Regions from separate parts of the Corynebacterium macclintockiae genome, predicted to be linked through region 2. Evidence: predicted binding sites of a transcription regulator. Region 2 holds the regulator's gene; the other holds the start of a gene.
The links. Region 2 encodes HspR, which represses chaperone genes until heat shock. Its sites were predicted from a motif close to ANNTGAGTNNNNNNNACTCANNT; they were not measured.

Region 1 (12,007 bases), on a different contig from region 2:
TTTGATTTAGTGGGAAGTCGGAGGTCAACTTTCCATGTGATTTGAGTCATGCAGGAGATTTGGTTCTGAAATTGTTGTCAGGTCATCCACATGTGCCCGGGTATATGCATATATCTATAGCGTTTCGGCGTGTCGTCTTGACTGTTTCGCCAGCCACCCATAAAGGGGTATTTGGCGGTGTTGGTGCGACTGTAGGCTTCGCCAAAAATCAGTTTTTACATATTTTGCACTTAGGTAGTAGGCATGAGTCTCAACGACCGTTAACCAAACGCTGCAAACAAGATCACTTGGAAGTCACTTCCCGTTTACCTAGCGATTGTAGATTTGCCTGCTATGCGTATGACAGTGTTTGGAACGGGATACCTCGGCGCAACCCACGCCGCTTGCATGGCCGATATGGGGCACGACGTACTCGGAGTCGATGTCGACCCGGACAAAATCCAAGCTCTCTCGGAAGGGCGCGTCCCTTTCTTCGAACCCGGCCTGCCGGAGATCCTCACCCGCAACATCGAAGCCGGTCGCCTGCGCTTCACTACCGACTACGCCGAAGCGGCGGAATTCGCCGACGTGCACTTCATCGGCGTGGGCACTCCGCAGCGCAAGGGCTCCTATGCCGCGGATACTACCTATGTAAATGCCGTCATCGAAACGCTCGCCCCACTGGTCAGCGGCAATCACACCATCTTCGGCAAGTCCACCGTCCCGGTCGGTACTGCGCACGAGCTGCAGCAGAAGGCGGATGAGATCACGGCGGCGTCCACAAACAGCGCCCGAATCACCATCGCGTGGAACCCCGAGTTCCTGCGCGAAGGCCACGCGGTGAAAGACACCCTGCACCCCGACCGCATTGTCCTCGGCCTCGGCGGCGATAGCTCCAACAGCGATGACCGCGCCGAGCAGCAGCGCGTAGAGGACATCGCGCGCGAGATCTACGCCCCCGCGCTGGACGAAGGCACGCCGTTCCTGGTGATGGACCTGCCGACCGCGGAGCTGGTCAAGGTCTCCGCCAACGCCTTCCTGGCCACCAAGATCTCCTTCATCAATGCGGTCTCTGAGCTGTGCGAGATCGTCGGCGCGGATGTCACCGCACTCGCTGACGCGATCGGCATGGATGACCGCATCGGGCGAAAGTTCCTCGGCGCCGGGCTGGGCTTCGGTGGCGGTTGCCTGCCGAAGGACATCCGCGCGTTCATGGCGCGCGCAGGTGAGCTCGGCGCCGACCAGGCGCTCACGTTCCTTCGTGAGGTGGACGCCATCAACATGCGCCGCCGCGAAAAGACAGTAGAGCTGGCGCGGGAGACGCTGGGTGGCTCCCTGATCGGCCGGAACGTGACGGTCCTTGGCGCGGCATTCAAACCCAACAGCGACGACGTGCGCGATTCCCCGGCCCTGTCTGTGGCTGGTTCGCTATCGCTGAGCGGCGCAAACGTCACCGTGTATGACCCGCAGGGCATGGAAAACGCGGCGAAGATCTTCCCCACGCTGACCTATGCTCCGAATGTAGAGGAAGCCCTTGACGGCGCGGAGATCGTGATCGTGGCAACCGAGTGGAAGCAATTCCAGGAGCTCGACCCGGTAGCCGCCCGCAAGCTCGTGGCCGGGGACAACCCCACAGTGCTGGACGGTCGCAACTGCCTGCCGCGTGAGGCGTGGGAAGCCGCGGGCTGGAACTTCCTGGCGCTGGGGCGGGGCTAGTGCGCGGTCAGCTGGCCGCACGTAGCCTCACACCCGCTAGGCTATAGAGCGTGTTACTTTCAGACCGAGACATCCGCGCCGCCATCGAATCCGGCGAGCTGAAGATCGACCCCCACGACGATCAGATGGTCCAGCCATCCAGCATCGACGTGCGCCTCGACGGCCTGTTCCGCGTGTTCAATAACTCCAAGTACACGCACATCGACCCGAAGCAGCCGCAAGAGGAACTCACCACCCTGGTGGAAGTCCCCGACGACGAAGCCTTCATCCTGCACCCTGGCGAGTTCGTCCTGGGCGCCACCCTGGAATGCTTCGGCATCCCCGCCCGCCTGGCCGGGCGCCTGGAAGGCAAGTCCTCCCTGGGCCGTCTGGGACTACTGACGCACTCCACGGCCGGGTTCATCGACCCAGGCTTTAATGGGCACATCACACTGGAGCTTTCCAACACCGCCAACCTGCCTATCGCTCTCTACCCGGGCATGAAGATCGGCCAGCTGGCACTATTCACTATGACCAGCCCGGCGGAAGCCCCTTACGGCAGTGGCGCACTGGGCTCTAAGTACCAGGGGCAGCGCGGCCCGACCCCCTCCAAGGCCTACCTGAACTTCCAGAACTAGCTGGGGCGCGAGGTGGCGTCGCTAAGAAAAACAGCAACAGCTACTGCCGGTAGCTAGCCAGGAAGTTCCCCAAGCGCTCGATCGCGGCGCGCAGGTCACGGGCCCACGGCAGCGTAACCACGCGGAAGTGGTCCGGGGTCGGCCAGTTAAAGCCCGTGCCCTGCACCAGGTGGATCTTCTCAGAGCGCAGAAGGTCGAACATGAACTTCTCGTCGTCGTGGATCTCGTGCACATTCGGGTCCAGGCGCGGGAAGGCATACAGCGCACCCATAGGCTTCACGCAGCTCACGCCCGGGATCTCGTTCAGCGCCTCGTAGGCGGCGTTGCGCTGCTCCAGCAGGCGGCCACCCGGCAGCACCAGATCGTCGATGGACTGGCGGCCGGAAATAGCCACCTGGATCGCATGCTGCGCCGGCACATTCGGGCACAGGCGCGTGCCAGCCAGCACGTTAATGCCCTCGATGAATCCCTTTGCATGCCCCTTCGGGCCAGTAACCACCATCCAGCCGGAACGGTAACCCGCCACCCGGTACGCCTTCGACAGGCCGTTGTAGGTGATGCACAGCAGGTCCGGGCACAGCGAGGCGATATTGATGTGCTTCGCATCGTCGTACAGGATCTTGTCGTAAATCTCGTCGGCCAGGATCAGCAGGGAGTGCTCGCGTGCAACGTCCACGATCTGCTGCAGGATCTCGCGGGAGTACACCGCGCCCGTCGGGTTATTCGGGTTAATGACCACGATGGCCTTCGTGCGCTCCGTGACCTTCGCCTTGATGTCCTCGATGGAGGGCATCCAGTCGTTTTCCTCGTCGCACAGGTAGTGAACGGGGCGGCCGCCGGATAGTGACGTGGAGGCGGTCCACAGCGGGTAATCCGGGGAGGGAATCAGCACCTCATCGCCATCGTTGAGTAGTGCCTGCATGGTCATGGTGATCAGCTCGGATACACCGTTGCCCAGGTACACATCTTCGACGTCGAACTGGGGAAAGCCCGGGATGACCTCGTAGCGGGACACAATTGCGCGGCGGGCGCTGATGATGCCCTTCGACGTGGAGTAGCCCTGCGCCGTCGGCAGCGCGGCGATCATGTCCCGCATGATCACATCCGGCGCTTCGAAGCCGAACACCGCGGGGTTGCCGGTGTTGAGCTTCAGGATGCGGTGCCCGTCTGCCTCCATCCGCTCGGCCTCGGTGTTCACCGGGCCGCGGATTTCGTAGAGGACGTTTTGCAGCTTCGTAGATTGGTCCAACGTGCGCAGTTCGCTGGGGCGTTTGGGGGTACTCATTCTCCCCATTGTGCCATTGTGGCTGCTGTTTTTATAGTTTTTTGGTGACGCCCCCTCGCACTCGCGTGGCCTGCGCGTGTGGCTATCGGGTTACTCGTCGTATTCGCTGGCGTCAGCGTCCGAGTCTGTGCCTGCGCCAGTGCCGGTGCTGTTGCCGTTGCCCGTGCCGGTGTTTCCGTTGCCGGAGGTGCCGCCCGCGTTACCGCCGACGTTGCCACCCGGGCGTTGGCCGCCTACGCTCGGACCGCCGGGGTTCCGGCCGGGCGATGGCTTGGGGGACTTGGAAGGCTTGGCGGGCTTGGAGCCTTCGGACGGCTTGTTTTCCTCGGAGGTTTGCGTTTCAGTTTGCTCAGTCGTCTGAGGCACCTGCGGAGCGTAGTAGTTCTGGTAGCCGCCGTAGCCGGGGCCTGCATCGGGGGTCGGCTTTGTATCGTCGTCATCGTACTTGCCGGTGGTGGTGGGCTTGGGGTACGAGGGCTTCAGCTGCTCAGTGCTGCTAGCGCTTCCGGGAGATCCGGTTTCCGTGGAACGCATCGTGGTGTACGCGGTGACTCCCGCAATGATGGTGGCGATCAGGCCAAGGGTCAGCACCCAGGCCCAGAACGGCATGATCCCAAAGAACTTCCGCAGGCCGGATTTTGGCTTGTCCTCTTCGAGGTCATCCGGGGCGGTGGGGTTGGCTGGGGTTTCGGAAGGGGTTTCCTCGGCGTCGCTTACAGACTTCCCCGCGTTGAGGGGGTTGTTCTTGTCAGTCGGGTCAGCGTCAGTCATGGGAAACCTACCTCTATCTGTGGGCGTGAGGCGTCGAGCAGCACCAAGCGTTCATGCATTCTTGCATGCCCGTGTGCGCTCCTGTCTAGGGGAGTGTCTATGAGAACTAATTCTAGGCTACGGGGTGCCCGGGGTACATTCCCAACCGGAGATTCGTGCGGTGGGTGCGAGGAGGCTTGCGGCCGGGGTGTCCCAAATCTTCCACTCTACTTTTAGAACCATTCTTTTCGTGCAGGTCAGAGCGTTTTGACGATCCCGTCAAGTCGGCCATTCATTCCCAAAATGGAAGATTTGGGACATCGTGCATGGGGTAGAAACGGCATAGCGGCGGCGAATCCAGCATGGTGCTGGACCCGCCGCCGCTATGGAGCGTGCGACTTAGTCGCGCTTACTGTGCGCCTGGTGCGCCGGGAGCACCCGGAGCGCCCGGAACGATCGTGTTCAGCTTGATCGGTCCGCCATCGTTGGCAGGCTGTGCTGGCTGAGCTGTCTGGGTTGGCTGAGCATCTTCGGCGGGAGCCTCAGCTGCCGGTGCCTCCTGCGGTGCCTCAGCCTCAGCTGCCGGTGCTTCAGCCTCCGCTTCGGCCTGCGGCTCCTCGGCGGGAGCCTCTGCAGCGGGTGCCTCCTGCGGTGCCTCAGCTTGCGGTGCTGCGGCGGCAGCAGCCGGAGCTGCAGCAGCGGCTGCAGGGGCGGCAGGAGCGGGTGCTCCCGGAGCGCCTGGCGTCATTGCCGACAGCTTGATCGGACCACCATCCTGTGCGGGTTGTGCCGCGGGCTGTGCTGTCTCCGCTGCTGGAGCGGACGGAGCCGCAGGGGCAGCGGGAGCGGCAGGAGCAGCCTGCTCAGCCTTAGGAGCCTCGGCCTCTGCCGGAGCAGACTCCTGAGCCTCCGCCTGGTCGGCGTCGTTGTCGCTGGATGCGGCAGCAGCGGCACCAGCGCCTGCAGCAACGGCACCTGCGCCAGCAGCTGCAGCCGGTGCTGCGGGAGCTGCAGCTGGGGCACCTGGTGTGCCCGGAGCGCCCGGGGCAGTGGCGGTCAGCTTGATCGGACCACCATCCTGAGCGGGCTGGGCTGCAGGCTGCGCCTGCTGAGCTGCCGGAGCTTCCTGCTCGGCCTTGGGAGCCTCGGCCTCAGCGGACTTGGCTGGCTCCGCCTTCGGAGCAGCAGGAGCGCCTGGAGCGCCAGGAGCACCCGGGGCAGCAGGTGCGCCAGCCTTTGGAGCGCCAGGAGCACCCGGGGCAGCCGGTGCGCCAGCCTTTGGAGCGGCCGGAGCAGCAGGGGCAGCAGGTGCACCCGGAGCTGCCGGAGCGCCCGGAGCACCCGGAGCTGCCGGTGCGCCAGCCTTTGGAGCGGCCGGAGCAGCAGGGGCAGCAGGTGCACCCGGAGCTGCCGGAGCACCCGGAGCACCCGGAGCGCCAGCCTTTGGAGCGGAAGGAGCTGCCGGTGCGCCAGGGGCAGCAGGAGCGCCAGGGGCAGCAGGTGCGCCAGCGGAAGGTGCTGCAGGAGCCGCCGGTGCACCAGGAGCGGAAGGCGCTGCCGGTGCAGCAGGAGCGCCCGGGGCAGCAGGTGCTGCAGGAGCGGAAGGTGCGGACGGTGCTGCCGGGGCTGCCGGAGCAGCAGGAGCACTCGGAGCACTCGGGGCACCTGGCGCAGCAGCGGCACCAGCGGCAGCGCCACCAGCAGCGGCCGCGGCTTCCTTCTTCTTGGCCTCTTCAGCCTTGCGCTTCTTTTCCTCGGCAGCCTTCTTCTTGGCTTCTTCCTCGGCCTTGCGCTCGGCTTCCTCGCGAGCCAGCTTCTCCTCGTCAACCCAGCCGCGCTCCGGTGCTACCAGGAACTCCGGAGACTTCGGTGCAGGCAGCTCGCCGTCGACCAGGACGGACTCGCGGAACATCTGGGCGATATCCAGGACCTGGGTGCGGTCTTCCTTGTTCTCGATCTCAGACTGACGGTTGTTCACACCGTCGGTCATCATCGTCTTACAGAACGGGCAGCCGATGGCGATGGCGTCCGAGCCGGTGGCCAGAGCCTCGTCCGTACGGTTCAGGTTGATGCGCTCGCCCAGGTGCTCTTCCATCCACATGCGGGCACCGCCAGCACCACAGCAGAAGCCGGTATCGCGGTTGCGATCCATCTCCACCAGGTTGGCGCCGGAGGCACCGATCAGCTCACGCGGAGCCTCGAAGACCTTGTTGTGGCGACCCAGGAAGCACGGATCGTGGTAGGTGACCTGACGGCCGTTCTGCGGTGCAGATACCGGCTCCAGGCGCCCCTCACGGATCAGCTTGTTCAGCAGCTGGGTGTGGTGGACAACCTGGTAGTTACCGCCCAGGTCCGGGTACTCGTTGCGCAGGGTGTTGAAGCAGTGTGCACAGGTCACAACAATCTTGCGCTGCTTCGGCGGCACGCCCTCGAAGGCGTTGTCCAGCATTTCGATGTTCTGCTCTGCCAGCATCTGGAAGAGGAACTCGTTACCGGCACGGCGGGCGGAATCACCAGTACAACCCTCGCCCTCGCTCAGCACGGCGAACTTCACGCCGGCGGTGTACAGCAGGTCAGCGACGGCACGCGTGGTCTTCACAGCGTTGTCGTCATACACGCCCGCACAGCCGACCCAGAACAGGTACTCGGTGTCGTCGAAGTTCTCGATGTCCTCGCCGAAGACCGGCACCTCGATGCCGTCTTCCTTGGCCTTCTGGATCCAGTCGGAGCGCTTGTTGTTGTTCTGGCCCCACGGGTTGCCCTTGGTCTCCAGGTTCTTGAACAGGCCACCCAGCTCGGTCGGGAAGTCAGACTCAACAAGCACCTGGTAGCGGCGCATATCGACGATGTGGTCGATGTGCTCGATGTCTACCGGGCACTGTTCAACACAGGCACCACAGTTGGTGCAGGACCACAGCACGTCGGGGTCGATAACACCCATCTCGCCCGCAGCGACAAGCTGCAGCAAAGGCATGTCCGCGTGGGCGTCAACAGAAGGATCGTCCAGAACGGCAGTGTCGGCGGCACCTTCGCCGGAGAACATGCCACCTGCGTGGGCAGCGTCCTTGCGCGCGGCCTTCAGGTACGGCGCGGACTCGATGGCGTGGTCGCGCAGGCTGGTGATCAGCAGCTTCGGGCTCAGCGGCTTCGCGGTGTTCCAAGCCGGGCACTGCTCCTGGCAGCGGCCACACTCGGTACACGAGGTGAAGTCCATCCAGCCCTTCCAGGTGAAGTCGTCGATCTTGCCAACGCCGATCGCGTCTTCCTCCGGATCTGCATTTTCCATGGTCAGCATGCGGCCACCGGAGGTCAGCGGCTTCGCTGCGCCCAGGGCGTTGCGGCCGTCAGCGTTGCGCTTCAGGAAGATGTTGAAGAACGCCATGAAGCGGTGCCATGCCACGCCCCACTTGACGTTCTGACCCACGATGAACAGCCAGATCATGCCGGACAGCAGCTTGATCAGTGCGAAGATGGAAACCAGCAGCGGGGATTCCGGCAGGATCTTGGCCAGCTGCATGGTGAAGAAGTCGGTGGCCGCGTGGCCGCCCTCGTAGCTGGCGAAGGTGGCAATCTTGGAGGCCTTCACGAAGATCATGCCCAGGCCCTCGATCAGCACAACGGCCTCGACGAAGTACGCCGCACCGGAGTTAGAGCCGTAGAAACGGGCCTTCTTATCCTTGTCGCCGATCTTCTGGCGAATGATGATCAGCGTGATGATACCGATGACGGTGCCCAGGCCTAGCAGCTCGTCCACGAAGTGGTACAGGCCCCAGCCACCGATGATGGGCCAGCCGCCCTCGGGGTCGAAGATCTGAATGTAGGCCTCGAACCACACCATGGCTCCCAGCAGGAAGCCGACCATGACCAGCCAGTGGGCGATTGCCACGCCGGGCTTCTTGGCCATCTTGGTGTGGCCGATGATCTCCTTGATCAGGTTCATCAGTCGGCCGGCGGGGTTGTCCGTCCTCTTCAGCGCCGGTTGGCCCAGTCGGATCGTGGTAAAGATCTGCGCCGCGCCACGGATGAAGAAAATCCAGGCGGGCAGTGAAAGCAGTGCGCCAATGATGCCCAGCGGAACGGTGATGTTCCACGGAATGTCATTGGAGGTCGCCTGCCCTGCTGCAAGCAGGTCCATTATTGTGCTCCTCGAAAGTCCTGTGCGAGCCGCGGTGACTCTTTCAGAATGTTCATACCTAAACATTCATGCTCGGATGATCCTATCCGAGGCAGAATAGATATGAACAAATTACTTACTAGGGCACAATATCAGCCTTGGGGTGGCTTTATTCAATTTTCGCCAGCCCGCTGACCAGGGGAAATTAGCAACAAATGTGTTGTCTAATTCATCTTGGGGTTCTATGTGGCCGCGATCTCAATTATCTGCTTGCGCGCCGCCCTGCCCGCGCGGGTTTTGCCTAGGTGGTACATGTGCTGCTCGCCCCGTGCGACGTTGAGGTTCGCGGTGATTCCCCGTTTCTTTATTCTGGACGCCCACTCTTCCGCGTCCGGCAGGGAAATATCGCGGTCGCCGCAATAAACCGTTACCTCGGAGTCTCCGAATGCTGCCTGGATCTGGTCTGCGGTGAGGTGTAGGGGGCTCACCCGCGGATCCTCCGTGGGGATATCGCCCGCCCACAGTGCACCCTGGCGGCGCAGTTGCACCGGGTTGAGGATGGGGTCCTTCAGCTCGAAGTCGGGGATGCGCGGGTTGGCGAGGTCCATGTCCAGCCACGGGGCGTTGAGGATGAGGTGCGCTGGTGACTGGGTAGTTTTCCCGTTAGCCAGCGCCGAGAGTGCTAGTCCGCCGCCTGCAGAGTCGCCGATAATGGTTATGTTTTCGGCGCCGTGTTCTGTCACCAGGCGCTCATAGCAGCGGCGGATGAGGGGGATGGCTTCCGCGTGGTTGTGCTCAGGCAGCAGTCCGTAGAGGGGGATATCCACGCGCACGCCAGCATCCGCCAGCTGAGCAATAAAGTCCCAGTTGCGCTGCTTGATCGGGTTTACGAACCCTCCGGGCAGTACGTATAACACGGCCTTCGTGGCCGCCTGGGCGGGGGAGAGTTCCGTGATGGCGACGGTGTTCGGGTCGTAATCACCCGCGGCGCTCGCGCCACCAAACTCCATGGGGGCGACAGAGTAGACGGTGAACTTCCCCTCCAGTCGTTCGCTTACAGCGAAGTGTTGGCGCAGGGAGTGTGGTGGTTCGGCTGGGGTGGGTGGGGTTGAGGATGTGGCGTCCATACCCGTTCCCGAAGAACGGCCGACCAGGCGTTTAAGGAAAGACATGGGCACAAGTCTAGCTTTTTCTAAAAAAGTTGAGTCAGGTGGGAACAACTTTGGGTGGATGTGAGTTGTAAGGGATGTGAGCAAGTTGAGCGCAACAAACTCAATTCAGCTTGACTGGACGCGAAAAACGCGGATACTAGTTGGCAGAGGCGGGCGAAGTTGAGTCCGCTCGACTAAGGCTCGATAGATTTCATTCGCCCCAGAAGCAATAGGAGGAACTGATATGGGACGCGCAGTAGGAATTGACTTGGGTACCACCAACTCTGTGGTGTCTGTTCTGGAAGGTGGCGAGGCAAAGGTCATCGCCAACTCCGAGGGATCCCGTACTACCCCGTCCATCGTGGCTTTCGCCAAGAACGGCGAGGTCCTGGTTGGCCAGTCTGCTAAGAACCAGGCGGTCGCCAACGTGGATCGCACCATCCGCTCCGTCAAGCGCCACATGGGTACGGACTGGAAGGTCTCCATCGACGACAAGGAGTACACCGCTCCGGAGATCTCCGCCCGCACCCTGCAGAAGCTGAAGCGCGACGCGGAAAGCTACCTGGGTGAGGACGTGACCGACGCAGTCATCACCGTTCCCGCCTACTTCAACGACGCACAGCGCCAGGCCACCAAGGATGCCGGCCAGATCGCCGGCCTCAACGTCCTGCGCATCGTCAACGAGCCGACCGCAGCCGCCCTGGCCTACGGCCTGGAAAAGGGCGACAAGGAGCAGACCATCCTGGTATTCGACCTGGGTGGCGGTACCTTCGACGTCTCCCTGCTGGAGATCGGCGACGGCGTGGTCGAGGTTCGCGCAACCGCTGGCGACAACGAGCTGGGTGGCGACGACTGGGATCAGCGCATCGTCGATTGGCTGGCCGACAAGTTCAAGGCAAGCCACGGCGTGGATCTGACCAAGGACAAGATGGCCCTGCAGCGCCTGCGCGAGGCAGCGGAGAAGGCCAAGATCGAGCTGTCCAGCTCCCAGCAGGCCTCCATCAACCTGCCGTACATCACAGTGGACGAGGACAAGAACCCGCTGTTCCTGGATGAGACCCTGACTCGCACCGAGTTCCAGAAGATCACCCAGGATCTGCTGGACCGCACCAAGGCCCCGTTCCAGGCAGTGCTGAAGGACGCGGAGATCAGCGTTGACGAGATCGACCACGTCGTGCTGGTCGGTGGCTCCACCCGTATGGTTGCCGTCTCCGAGCTGGTCACCGAGCTGACCGGCGGCAAGGAGCCCAACAAGGGTGTGAACCCGGACGAGGTTGTGGCCGTGGGTGCTGCTCTGCAGGCCGGCGTGCTGCGCGGCGAGGTTAAGGACGTGCTGCTGCTGGACGTCACCCCGCTGTCCCTGGGCATCGAGACCAAGGGCGGCGTGATGACCAAGCTGATTGAGCGCAACACCACCATCCCGACCAAGCGTTCCGAGACCTTCACCACCGCTGAGGACAGCCAGCCCAGCGTGCAGATCCAGGTCTTCCAGGGTGAGCGCGAGATGGCTGCGCACAACAAGCTGCTCGGCTCCTTCGAGCTGGCGGGCATCGCCCCGGCACCGCGTGGCGTTCCGCAGATCGAGGTCACCTTCGATATTGACGCCAACGGCATCGTCTCTGTATCCGCAAAGGATAAGGCGACCGGCAAGGAGAACACGATCAAGATCCAGGACGGCTCCGGCCTGTCCCAGGAGGAGATCGACCGCATGGTCAAGGACGCCGAGACTCACGCGGAAGAGGACAAGAAGCGCCGCGAGGAGCAGGAGGTCCGCAACTCCGCTGAGTCCATGGCTTACCAGACCCGCAAGTTCGTCGAGGACAACAAGGACAAGGTCAGCGAAGAGACCCAGGCCAAGGTCGAGGACGCAGCCAAGGCTGTCGACGAGGCCCTGAAGGGTGACGACGTTGAGGCCATCAAGGATGCGGTGGAGAAGCTGAACGCCGAGTCTCAGGAGATGGGCAAGGCTATCTACGAGGCAGAGGCGGCCGCCGGTGCCGAGGGTGCCGGTGCAGACGCTGCAGGCTCCGCAGCAACCGATGACCCGAACGTTGTGGACGCCGAGGTTGTCGACGAGGACACTTCCGCAGAGGATGATAAGAAGTAATGTCTGAAGATCTGAATCAGGATCCAGGCGTGGCCTCTGAGGATGTTGTGGCTGACGCTGCTTCCGCCGACACTGCCGCCGCTGCTGAAGCTGCGGAGACGCAAGGGGTCGACGAGGGTCTGGCTGATACTGAGGCTGCTGTGGTTGATGCTGAGGGCGTCAATAACGACGACAGCAACAGCATCGAGGCTGAGCTGGCCGAACGCACCGAGGATCTGCAGCGCGTGACGGCGGAGTACACCAACTACCGCCGCCGCGTGGAGCGCGATCGCGAGAGCGTGATCACTG
Region 2 (12,007 bases):
GCGCGATCGAGGACGAAGAGGCCGCGGTGCCTGCGACTTCGGCCGCGCAGGTGCTCGAGGTGCTGCATCCTTGTGACGCCATCGCGGTCATCCGCGTGCAGATGGATCCGCCGTTGCCGTATTGGTCGGGCCAGCATGTGGAGGTGCGTACGCCACATACTCCGCAAATGTGGCGGGCGCTTTCGCCGGCGATTCCTTATAACGAGGACGGTTTGGTGGAGTTTCACGTGCGCGCGATCGGGCCATTCTCGCGGGGAATCGTGGAGAACACGCAGGTCGGAGAGCAATGGGTGGTGGCTAACCCGTACGGCGAACTGCAGATTTCGGGCAACAAGCCGGTGGTGATGGTGGCGGGTTCCACGGGTCTGGCGCCGGTGCGGGCGATTCTGCTGGAGCTGGTCCAGTCGGGGGAACGCCCGCCGATGGTGCAGCTTTTCTTCGGGGCGCAGAACCCGGAGGAGCTCTACGAGTGGAAGGGCCTGTTGGGCTTCGAGGATGCCTTCGATTGGCTGGACCTGTACCTGGTGGTGGAGGATAACGCGCCCACCCCGGAGGGTTTCGATGCTTACACGGCGCGGGGGTTGGTGGGCGATGTGGCCGCCGAACGTGGCGCGTGGCGCGATGCCGAGGTGCTGATCACCGGCGGACCGCAGATGAAGCAGCACACAGTGGAGGCTTTCCTCCGCGCCGGCGCGGACCGCGACCAGCTACGCTTCGACGTGCCTCACAGTTAGCCGTACCAACGCTGTAAAAACGCAGCTACTTCTTTTCGATATCGCCGACGACATCGACCCCCAGGCCGAGCTCACGGTCGGTGTGGTGGCCTTCCAGCACGGGCAGCGACTTGCGGATCTTGTCCACGTAGTTCGGGTCGATGTCGATGGTCAGCACCTGTGCCGCGTAGCCGGTTTCCGCCAGCCGGGCGCCATTCGGACCGATCGCCACGGAGTGCCCGATCCCCGTCGGACCATCCGCAGTGCCGTAACGCTCCGGGGAGCCCGGCCGCGCCATGCCCGCAGCAATCAGGTAGCTAGTGGAATCCAGCGCGCGAGCCGCCGTGAGCTCGCGCCACTGCTCCAGTTTGCCCGGCCCATCCGCCCAGCTAGAGGGCACTACCATCACCTTCGCACCCGCAGCAGCCATCGCTACAAAGTGGCCCGGGAAGCGAATGTCGTAGCAGGTAGCCAGGCCCACACCCACGCCACCGACGTCGATAACCACGCGCCGGTCGCCGGGCTTGACGGTATCGGACTCCCGGTAGCCGAAAGCATCGTAGGTGTGGATCTTGTCGTAGTGCGTCACATAATCCGGCCCCGCGACCAGCAGCGTGTTGTGCACGCGTCGGAACTGGTTGGCTTCTGGCGAATCGCTGGGCTGCTCCTCCACCAACTGGCCACTTGGCGAGCGGTAGACGGTATCGGCCGGGGTGAACATACCCACCACGGCGATGGTTCCGTGCTTCTTGGCCGTATCGATAATCGCCTGGGCGAAGGGCCCATCCAGCGGTTGGGCGACGGTATCCAGCCGCCCATTATCGAAGGGGAACATAGCCGCTTCCGGGAAAACGACCATGTCGGCACCATTCGCCGCGCCGGACGCAATGTACTTCAGGATGCGAGCCAGGTTGGCTTCCACGTCCGGTTCGGCCTTCATCTGGATGACTGCGATACGCATACAGCCCACCCTAGCGACATTGCCGACATCGCGCCCCCTTTTGTCCCCTCCGCGCCGGTCACCCTGTGGATAAAACTGAGTTATCCACAGCCCCTCCATCTTTTTCTTTATTGACGCCCCTCGCCTCCCTACACTCACTTCTCACAAGCGAGTCACGCAGCAACAGGGACAGGGGAACACATGCAATATTCGACGCTGAATTACTTGAACTATCTAGACACAATGCAACTCGACGTATCGGCAGTTCAGGCACGGTGCGAAGACTTGACCGAAGACGGAGTGCAGTGTGCTTCCGCTGGATACGAGGTTGCCAATGCGGAGGCGCCCGGCGTTCCAGGCGGGTCGACCACGCACTCGATCGCCCAGGCGGCGGATAGGCTCCATGCCTCCTTCACCGGCTTTGGCCGGCAGCTACAGAAAATGAGCCAGTCCATCAGTACCTACGCCGACAATGTGGACAGCGCCGATAATGCTGGCTCCGCAGCCCTCACGGGGGCGAGCCGATGAACATTTTCGCAGGCACCACCGCCAGTGGCTCCGCTAACATCAGCGGCTCTACCGCCAACACCCGCGGCTCCACCACCGTCACCGTCCACGCCGTGGAGAACGCAAATGTGGAGGCACTCCGCACAGCCGCCGACCTGTTCAAAGACAAGGGCGGAAAGGTATCCCAGCATGCGGCTGATGCTCGAAACAAGGCCAAGTGGGGCGAGTCCTGGTCGGGGCAGGCTGCGGATGCTGCCAACCACGCCACGGATTCCGCAGCTAACCAGCTGGATACGGCGGGTTTCAGCAGTCGAACCATCGGGAGGGTCGCAGGCACCCACGCCGACCTTCTAAGTCCAACTCGAACTACCGTGCGCACGACCGCGGGGTTGGCGCGTACAGCACTGATGTCCGTCAGCGCCGATGGCGAGGTCTCCGCCCAACACCTGGCTTTCATCCCTGGAGTCGGCGGTGCGGCGCAGAGCCTGGCCCACACTCTGACCCAAATCCTGCGCGGGGCGTTGAAGTTGGCCAGGCTGCTGGACATCGCTTCCGGCGGCACCATCTCCACGATCAGCAGCTCGGTCGCGCCACCCCGAAGTGATGTGGAGGTAGATGGGGCCGAGGGGGCGTCAGTACCCAATTCCCCACAAAGCCTGCCTCCGGTGGAGCGCATAGAGACACCGCATGGGCCGGTGGTCACGGCGGGCAATGTCGAGAGCGCCGATGAGGTAATCACGCTGGTCAGTGGCGTGGGATCCAGCAGTCCGGAGGCGCTGGCGCGCACCGAGGCCTGGGCGCGGGCAACCGCGGCCGACGCGGCGGCACAGGGCAAGAATGTGGCGGTGGTGGCCTGGCATGGTTATCCGGCGCCGGGGGATCTGACCAGTGCGATCTCCAAGGACGCGGCCAAGGTTGGTGCCCCTGCACTGCGGGAACACCAGCGGCAACTGCGGGAAAGGAACCCGCACGCGAAGCTGCAGGTGGTGGGCTATAGCTACGGCTCGGTGGTGGTCGGCGAGGCCGCGGCGAAAGGCAGCGACGGGCTAGTTGCCGATGAGGTGCGACTGTGGGGGAGCCCCGGCGTGCACGCGGAGAAGGCGGAGGATCTGCAGCTCGACGCGAAGGACGGCCAGGGCGAGGTGCACAACGAACACGTTCCGGGCGACATGATCCGCCTGACCACCACCCCGGAGTTCGGAGTGCACGGAAAGGATCCTGCCGCGCCGGACTTCAACGCTCCTCCCCGCGGAGCTGATGGAGCCAGTGAAGGCAGCTGGAGCAGCTACGGCTGGGGCAAAATCCTGGACCTATACCTGATGCAGCGTGGCGAAACCGACGCGCACAGTTCCTACATGTGGTCCCCGGAGGTCAACGTGCGCTAGTCACCAGCGCCACCCCGTTCCATTTCCAACAGTGCTGCCTTTAATTCCCTGCCGCCCCGGTATTCCCCGAAGCTTCCGTCGCTGTGGATCACCCTATGGCAGGGATACAGGATCGGCAGCGGATTGCTTGCACACGCCGAAGCCACTGCGCGTACGGCACGGGGATTCCCCGCAGCCTCCGCCAGCTGGGCGTAGGTGATGGTCTGCCCATATGGAATCTGCGCCAGCGCCTGCAGGACTCTCCGCCGAAAAGGCGTGGTCACGTCTACCAGATCAACGGGCACGGTGAAAACCTGGCGCTGTCCGGCGAGGTACTCCTCCAGCTGCTTCTCCGCCTCAGCCATGTGTCGGCTTGCTTGGCCTGTCGCGGGCCGCTCTCCCACAGGCCAATCTCCGGCACTCAAATCCTCGCCGGGGAAAACGATGCGCCGCACGCCCTGATCGGTGGCGAGCGCAGTGAAGGTCTCTTCCATGGCTACTCCCATGGCGACCTTTGTACCTCAAACCCCCAGCCCTAAATACCCCAACCCTGAATCTAGTTGACACATCAACTACCTGTGCGCATACTGACACCATGAAAGCCTTCGGATTCCTCAGCTTCGGCCACTACTCTCTCCACGCCCAACCAAACCACACCCAGCCAAACCACGCCCAACCAAACCACCCACACACGCTCGGCGCCCACGACATGCTGCACCAGTCGATCGAGCTCGCGGTAGAAGCCGATCGCTTAGGTGTCAACGGCGCCTACTTCCGCGTGCACCACTTCGCACCCCAGCAGGCCGCCCCCATGCCCCTGCTCGCCGCGGTCGCCGCCCGCACCAAGAACATAGAGGTCGGCACCGGAGTCATCGACATACGTTACGAAAACCCCCTCCACCTCGGCCGAGAAGCAGTACCCGCACATGTACAAGCCCGGCTCATCGATCCCTGTCCTCCCGCACTCCCCCAATTTGGACCGCCGCGTCTGGTGGGGCGCGGGTACACGCGAAACGGCCAAGTGGGCTGGCCAGGTGGGCGTCAACCTCATGAGCTCCACACTCCTCACCGAGAGCAACGGAGACAGCTTCGGCGACCTACAAGCAGAGCAGCTCCAGGTCTTCAAGGAATCCTTCGCCAGTAGCGGCCACGGCTGGACCCCACGCACCTCCGTCTCCCGCAGCATCTTCCCCATCGTCAGCGCCGAGGATCGGGCGATGGTCGGCACTCACGGAATGACCCGCGACCACTTCGGCGTGATTGATAGTTACCGCTCAACCTTTGGCCGTACCTATATTGGTGAACCCGACACACTCATCGAAGACCTTCTTAATGACGCCGCAGTGGCAGAGGCCGACACCTTGATGCTCACTATCCCGAATCAGCTGGGCGTAGAGGCCAACACTCGTCTGCTGAAAAACTTTGCCACCCACGTGGCCCCCTCGTTGGGTTGGCAGCCTACAGCTAACAACTAACTAACAACTAAAGCCCCAGTTGGTCTAAACCACCGGCGACGTTGTACGGCACTAACCGTGAATATCTCTAATAATGGGGATACCCCATCTACCCAGGGCGCTGGTGACGCTTACCACCCCCAGGTCTCCACTGCCGAGGTCCTGGTCAAGGACGACCCACGCACCGTACGCATGGGCACACTCGTCAGCCTCATTATCGGCTCCACCGTCGGCGCCGGCATCTTCGCGCTGCCGCAAAACATAGCGTCCGTGGCCTCGCCCGGCGCGGCGCTGATCGGCTGGGCCGTCACCGGCGTGGGCATGCTGTGCATCGCCTACGTCTTCCAGGCACTTGCGCTCCGCAAGCCGCACCTGGATTCCGGCGTGTACTCCTACGTGCGCGCGGGTCTGGGCGACTTCGTCGGCTTCGCCTCCGCATGGGGCTACTGGCTGGGCACCATCATCGCCCAGGTGGGTTACGCCACCTTGTTCTTCAGTTCGCTGAGCTTCTTCTTCCCGATCTTCGGCAGCGATCATCCACTGGTGCAGTCGATCTGCGTGTCCGCGCTGACGTGGGGCATCTTCCTGGTGCTTTCCCGTGGCGTGCGCCAGGCGGCGATCATGAACGTCATCACCACTGTGGCGAAGATCCTGCCGATCCTGGCATTCCTAGTGCTCGTGGCCTTCGTCGGATTCAACACGGACGTGTTCACCTCTGACTTCTGGGGCCGCGCCGCCACCTTCGGCGAGAACCAGGATCAGGCTCTGTCCATCAGCGACCAGGTGAAGGGCATGATGCTGTTCACCGTCTGGGCCTTCATCGGCGTGGAGGGAGCCTCCACCTACTCGAAGCGCGCACGCCACCGCAAGGATGTCTCCCTGGCCACCTTCCTGGGATTCGTCTCGGTGTTCTTCCTGCTCACCGCCGTGAGCTTCCTGTCCTTCGGTGTAGTCTCCCGCGAGGAGCTCGCCGCGATGGGCGACAACTCCATGGGCACCGTCCTGGAGCACGTCGTCGGCCCGTGGGGCGCAGGCCTGATCTCCGTCGGCCTGTGCATCTCCGTGCTGGGCGCCTACGTCTCCTGGCAGATGCTGTGCGCCGAGCCGATCACCCTGATGGCCCAGGATGGACTGCTACCAAAGGCAGTGGGGCGCACCAACGACATGGGTGCCCCGTATGTCTCGCAGTTCCTGTCCGCCTTGGTGATCCAGGCGTTCATCATCGTCTTCTACCTCAACGAATCCACCTACACCACGATGGTGCAGCTGGCTACGTCCCTGTACCTGGTGCCTTACGTGTTCTCCAGCCTGTACCTGCTGTTCCTGGCCACCCGTGGCCATGGGTTCAAGCACCCGGATGCGGGCTCGAAGTTCGACATTTCCGGCCCCGAGGTCGGCAAGAAGACCAACCGTATGCACCTGCTCATCAGTGTCGTGGCTTTCGGCTACTCGCTCTGGCTGCTCTACGCGGCCGAACTGCAGTTCGTGCTGCTAGGCACGCTGCTAATCGTGCCGGGCCTGGCGGTTTATGTCGCCACTCGCCTCAAGGCCGGCGGGCGCGTATTCAACAACTTCGAGTGGATCATTAGCGCCATCGTCGTCGCCTCGGCGATCGGTGCCCTCTACCTGATCGTCACGGGGCAGGTAAGCCTGTAGCACGGGTCAGGTCAGCCTGCACCACTCTGCCCCAACTACCGGCGTTTCTGCCGGTCCCACAACACCACAGAGGTAGAGCGCGGGACGTGCACAATCTCACCTCGCGGGCGACCACCGGCGCCGCCTCTACCCTCTGCCCTATCTAGGCGCGCCTGCACGTCCGCCAGGCGGCGGCGCAGAGCCGCGTTTTCCTTCTCCAGCTCGTCCATCCGGTTCTGCTGGTCAATGATCGTCTTGATGCCTGCTAGGTTCACGCCCTCCTCGTGAGAAAGGCGCTGGATCTCCTGCAGCTGCTCAATATCCTCGCGCGAGTAGCGGCGCCCTCCGCCGCTGGTGCGTTGGGGCGTCACTAAACCCATACGGTCGTACGTGCGCAGCGTTTGGGCGTGCATTCCAGTAATCCGCGCGGCGACAGAAATCACGAAGACTTCGCGTTCGCCGCCATTCTTCGCAGCACTCATTCGTTACCCTCCCATCCTTCGCGGGGGTCAAAGCCCGAGCGCTTTTCCTCTTCCGAGTACTTGCGCAGCGCGCTCATCGCGCCCTCGTCCAGGTTCTTCGGCACGGCCACCTTCACGGTCACCAGCAGGTCGCCGCTGGCACCGTTGCGCTTGTTCACACCGTGGCCGCGGACGCGTAGCGTGGTGCCGTCCTGTGTGCCGGCGGGGATGCGAACCCGCACCTTGGAGGCCAGGGTCGGCACCGTCACCGCGCCGCCGAGCACCAGCTCGGGGTAGCTCACCGGCACCGTCAGCTTCAGGTCGTCGCCGTCACGGCTGAACACCTTGTCGGGCTTCACGTGCACCGTCACGAACAGGTCGCCGGCCGGCTTGCCGCGCTGCCCCGCCGAACCTTGGCCGGCCAGGCGCACCTTCTGCCCATCAACCACGCCCGCGGGCACGCGCACAGTGATTGTGCGGGACTGGGTCGTGCGCCCCGTGCCGGAGCAGTCCGCGCACTTGTCCTTAATCACCGAACCAGTGCCAGAGCAGTCCGCGCACGGGCGCGAAAACCCGAAAGCGCCCCTGTTCTCGCTGACCATGCCGCTGCCGTCGCAGCCCGCGCAGCTCTGCGACGAGGTGCCCGCCTTCGCGCCAGAACCGTGGCAGTTTTCACACGGCTCCGGCTTGGTCAGGCGAATCGGCACGGTCACGCCTTTCGTGGCCTCGCGGAACTCGAGGGTCAGCTCGGTCTCTACATCCGCCCCGCGGCTGCGCTGAGTACGTTGGGTGCGCTGGCCACCCCTTTCGCCAAAGAGTCCGCTGAATACGTCGCCAAACCCGCCACTGGTGGCGTCATCTCCAAAAAGATCAGAAACATTAAAGCCGCTGCCAAAGTTGCCGCTACCAAAGTTGCCGCCGAAGTTAGCGCCGTAACCTGCACCGCCCGCGCCGAAGCTCGAACCATAGCTCGAACCGCCGAAACCGCTTGCGAGCATACGCTTCAGCTCGTCGTACTCCGCGCGCTTTTCCTTGTCCCCCACCACGCTGTACGCTTCGGAAGCCTTCTTGAAGCGCTCCTCCGCCGCCGTGTCGCCCGGGTTCGCGTCCGGGTGATTTTCGCGGGCGATCTTGCGGTACGCTTTCTTGATCTCCTCTGCCGATGCGGTGGAGGACACACCGAGGTCTTTGTAATAATCCTTCTCGGCCCATTCACTGTGCGCCATGTGTCGCTCCTTCCTGCTTGCGCTGTTCACGCGGGGTGTCGCTCATCAACCTTGAGTCTACCGCGCTGAACTTTCGTTATCTAATCTTCTTAACGACGCCCCTACGCATTTATTCCCTCCCCGCATCACTTCGGGCGTTACAGTGTGCGCTAATTGAGACTTGCTATCCCGAAACTAGCTAGGGTGGGAACCATGTCACCTAAAAAGCGCAGCTGGTTTAGCCGCCTTTTCGGCTCCCAGGACTCCCACAACTCGCATGCCCCCAACCCCTCACACAACCCCAATATGCCTGCACAGCCTCAGGGTTTCCAGCAGCCTCAGGGTTTCCAACAGCCGGGCCCCGAGGATCCACCCGTGCCGCTACCCGGGCTGGACTTGCACCAGTCGACCACGATGATCCGGCAGATTGTGCAGGTACTCAATCGGTTGGGCTATGGCGCGAATCCCACGCCAGAGGTGGTGTATTACAGCAAGCCCGGCGATATCAAGAAGCCGCTGAGCTACCCAGGCCCAACCCCCGGACCCTATGGGGGACAACTCCCCGCTCCGGACTATGGCGAAGGTGGGAAACTGGGGCTAGAGAACATCACGAAGCAGTGCGCCAACGCTGAGGATTTCGGCAGAGAAATGCCCCAGCTGGTGGAGGGATTCGTCACCAATTTGATCAGGTCGGCCGAAGCAGATCTATCCCTACTGTCGCTTCCCGATGCACAGTTCTACCCGCACCTACGAGCGCGTTTGATGGCGATCGATCTCCTACCGATGGATGCGCGCGCAGATGCATACGAGTTCAACCCGAACTCGCCGATGCGACCATTCTCTGACGACCTGTGCATCCACCTGGTTCTGGATACGCCAGAGTCAGTGATGACCCTGTCGTCCCACTCGCTCGAAGGCAGAGGCCCCATCGAGGACCTGTTCCGAATCGGCTACCGCAACCTGTGGCAGGAGCTGGTCGATGCAGAACTAGTGGCACAACCCATTCGAGCAAGCGAAAGCAACCCCGGGGAACGCTTTTGGGCGATCGAAAGCAGTTCTTTCTATACGGGGTCGATCCCTCTTCTGATGGACGAGATCCTCGAGCGCTGCTTACCACAGATCAACCCAAGCGAAGGGCTAATTTTTTCTACGCCAAATCGCCACACCACCTTGATTCGCGAAATGAGTGAAGGCATTGAACTGTTGGGCTCCATCAAGATGATGGCGGCCGTGACCGCTCAGGAGTTCTCGAGGCAAGCGGGCGCACTGAGCCCTCGGGTGATGTTTTCACACATGGGCGAAGTCATCACCTTCACCGACATCAAGCAGACGGAAACAGGCAAGGCGGAAATCGAGATCCAGCCCCCGGCGTACCTCCTAGAGAAGCTCAACCGAGACAAGAACGAGGGCTAGCAATTTCCCTGCGGCACCCCTGCGACACCTCTGCGGCACCTCTGAGGCATCTCAGTGACACCCAAGTTGCCCCACACCTAGAACGGCGGCTCTTCTCCCGGGTCGCGATTTTGGTCGGGATCCTGGTCGCGCCCCCGCTTCCGTTGGTTGTGTTCCACCACCCTTCGAGTTCGTTTCACTGCCCGGTGCCGGAAGGTAAATCTCCCCAGCGGCCCATTCGGCGTGGTGATCACCGTGTGGCCATCCCCAAAACTGGTCCAGGTTTCCACACCGTCGGAACCGATGGTCACATCCCACGCTCCGGTCGTTTTCGCGTTGTGATGCTTGGTGCAGATGCAGTGGAGGTTACTACTCTTGTTAGGGCGATGGTCCACGCCGGAGGGCAGGCCTGGACGGGCAGTGCGCAACACCGGCCAGTTGCCACAATACCTGGTGGAAAACGCCATCCACGCCATCATCGACCGCGACACCTTCACCGCTGTGCAAACCGAGATCGCTCGACGTCGCGAGCTCGGAGCCCGCGCGAACTGGTCCATAGAAACTGTGGCGTTGACGTCGAAGATCAAACGCGTGCGGGGAGCAGCCTGACGATGTGAAAGAGCTGCATCCCAGCCTGAACCACCAAGCCGCACAACCCCGGAACCTTAGATTATGTTAATCTAACTTCTATGATGAACGACTCGCTTACGCCCACCGAAGAGTCGATCCGACGCCGCGCCGCAACACCACCGCACAATGTGCGGCCATGGCCGCTCCCGCGCGCGCAATCTCCCCGCGTTGAGCAATGGCGATCGCGCCTCGCCGCCGCAGGCGACAATCGGGCCGCCATCGACGAGGCCGTGCAGGCAATCACCGGCGAACTGCATACAGAGGGCACCCCGCTCATCGAACCGGGGCCATCCAGCGCCACCTCGCTGGTGACCTTCGTCTGGATTGGCGAGGCGCCTCACGGCATCGCCCTGCAGCTCAACCGCATGACCGATCCGATGGATCTCGCCGACACCATCCTCGAACCCCTCGAGCACTCGCCCATCCACACACTCACTCTCGAACTGCCCCACGATTGGCTCGGCAGCTACCTCTTCGTGCCGCTAGCGGACAAACCGGTGGTGCGCCTACACCGGGGCGTCGACAAGCAAGAACGGGGACGAATCATCGCCGCAGCCCGGGCCGATCCGTTCGCGCGCGAACACCTGCCGAGCAAGTCGCTGCTCTTCGGCAACGGGCAAGCGCCACAACTGGCCGCAGCCAGGGCACAGCGAGCGAGCAACACGGCACTCTGGCACGATTCTTCGGCCAGCGTCGAACGCCTCGCGGATGTGTCGAGCGCCGTCAACGGCGAACCCCTGCGGCTGTGGCGATGGTCGCATCCGCGCGCGACCGCCTCGAGCCCGACATTACTGCTGTGCGATGGCGAGGTGTGGCGCACCCAATTCCCGATCCACGCAGAGCTGTCGCGACGCATCCATGCCGGCAGCCTCACGCCGCTCAACCTGCTGTATCTCGACTCAGGCGGCCCCCGACAGCGCCACCTCGACTATCCGTGCAGCGCCAACGAGTCGGCCGAACTTCTGGGCAGAATCCGCGACGCGGCCGGGCCCCTGGCGCAAGCAGGCCCGTGGCTCGCGGCCGGGCAGAGCCTCGGCGGACTTTTCACGATGCTCTGCACACTGCGACACCCTGACCTTGTTGCGACTGCCATCGCACAATCACCATCACTTTGGTGGCCGGCGGCGCCGCCGCACGAACCACAGCCCGGTTGGTTCGAAGAGGCCGCGACTGCAGAACCGGCAGGGCGCGTGCTGCTGGAGGCCGGCAGCTATGAGTGGGACCTCGTCGAGCGCGTGCGTCACGCCGCGGCGGTCTTGGCCGCGCGCCGCGAGCTCATCGGCTTCGAGCAGTATCCGGTCGGGCACGATGTGCTCGCGTGGCAGTCACTCTTGCCCGATGCAATCGAACGCGCACTTACCGACCACTGACCAGGCCAACATCACCGCGGCCATCCAGCACCGACCCCTGGCTCGGCATCGTTCAACGACACCGCCGCATTGACCACCCCACCCACACTTTGGTAAAGATAGACTGACCTAAGTTCTAGGTTGACGTTGTATTCACGAAGGGAAACTCAATGCACGGTTCACTCGAACAGCTAGTGCGTTCCACCACAGGCACGAGCGGCGCCAAGCGTGGCCGCTGGCGCACCACACTCATAGGCGTCGCGGTGGCCGCACTGGCACTCACCGGTTGCGCGGGCAGCAATGGTAGTGACGCCGGCGAGGCTACTACCAGCACGTCGACGCAGGCAGCCAACGAAT

Region 1: dnaK (molecular chaperone DnaK) is a predicted target of HspR. The motif match lies at 9,791-9,813, and genes of this name have one in related genera.

Annotation. Positions count from the first base shown of each region.
Region 1 covers NZ_JAKMUV010000016.1:577-12,583, reverse strand. Annotated here, with positions in the region: gene L8U58_RS09570 (UDP-glucose dehydrogenase family protein) at 334-1,695, shown strand; gene dcd (dCTP deaminase) at 1,746-2,312, shown strand; gene L8U58_RS09560 (pyridoxal phosphate-dependent aminotransferase) at 2,353-3,597, opposite strand; gene L8U58_RS09555 (hypothetical protein) at 3,688-4,368, opposite strand; gene L8U58_RS09550 ((Fe-S)-binding protein) at 4,757-8,482, opposite strand; gene L8U58_RS09545 (alpha/beta hydrolase fold domain-containing protein) at 8,704-9,633, opposite strand; gene dnaK (molecular chaperone DnaK) at 9,857-11,719, shown strand; gene grpE (nucleotide exchange factor GrpE) at 11,719-12,007, shown strand, end outside.
Region 2 covers NZ_JAKMUV010000004.1:158,455-170,461, forward strand. Annotated here, with positions in the region: gene L8U58_RS05535 (FAD-binding oxidoreductase) at 1-734, shown strand, start outside; gene L8U58_RS05540 (carbon-nitrogen hydrolase family protein) at 760-1,674, opposite strand; gene L8U58_RS05545 (hypothetical protein) at 1,939-2,181, shown strand; gene L8U58_RS05550 (alpha/beta hydrolase) at 2,178-3,545, shown strand; gene L8U58_RS05555 (methylated-DNA--[protein]-cysteine S-methyltransferase) at 3,542-4,030, opposite strand; partial or broken gene L8U58_RS05560 (LLM class flavin-dependent oxidoreductase) at 4,120-4,999, shown strand; gene L8U58_RS05565 (amino acid permease) at 5,141-6,634, shown strand; gene L8U58_RS05570 (heat shock protein transcriptional repressor HspR) at 6,670-7,095, opposite strand; gene dnaJ (molecular chaperone DnaJ) at 7,092-8,300, opposite strand; gene L8U58_RS05580 (hypothetical protein) at 8,586-9,692, shown strand; gene L8U58_RS05590 (hypothetical protein) at 10,092-10,280, shown strand; gene L8U58_RS05595 (enterochelin esterase domain-containing protein) at 10,361-11,671, shown strand; gene L8U58_RS05600 (hypothetical protein) at 11,821-12,007, shown strand, end outside.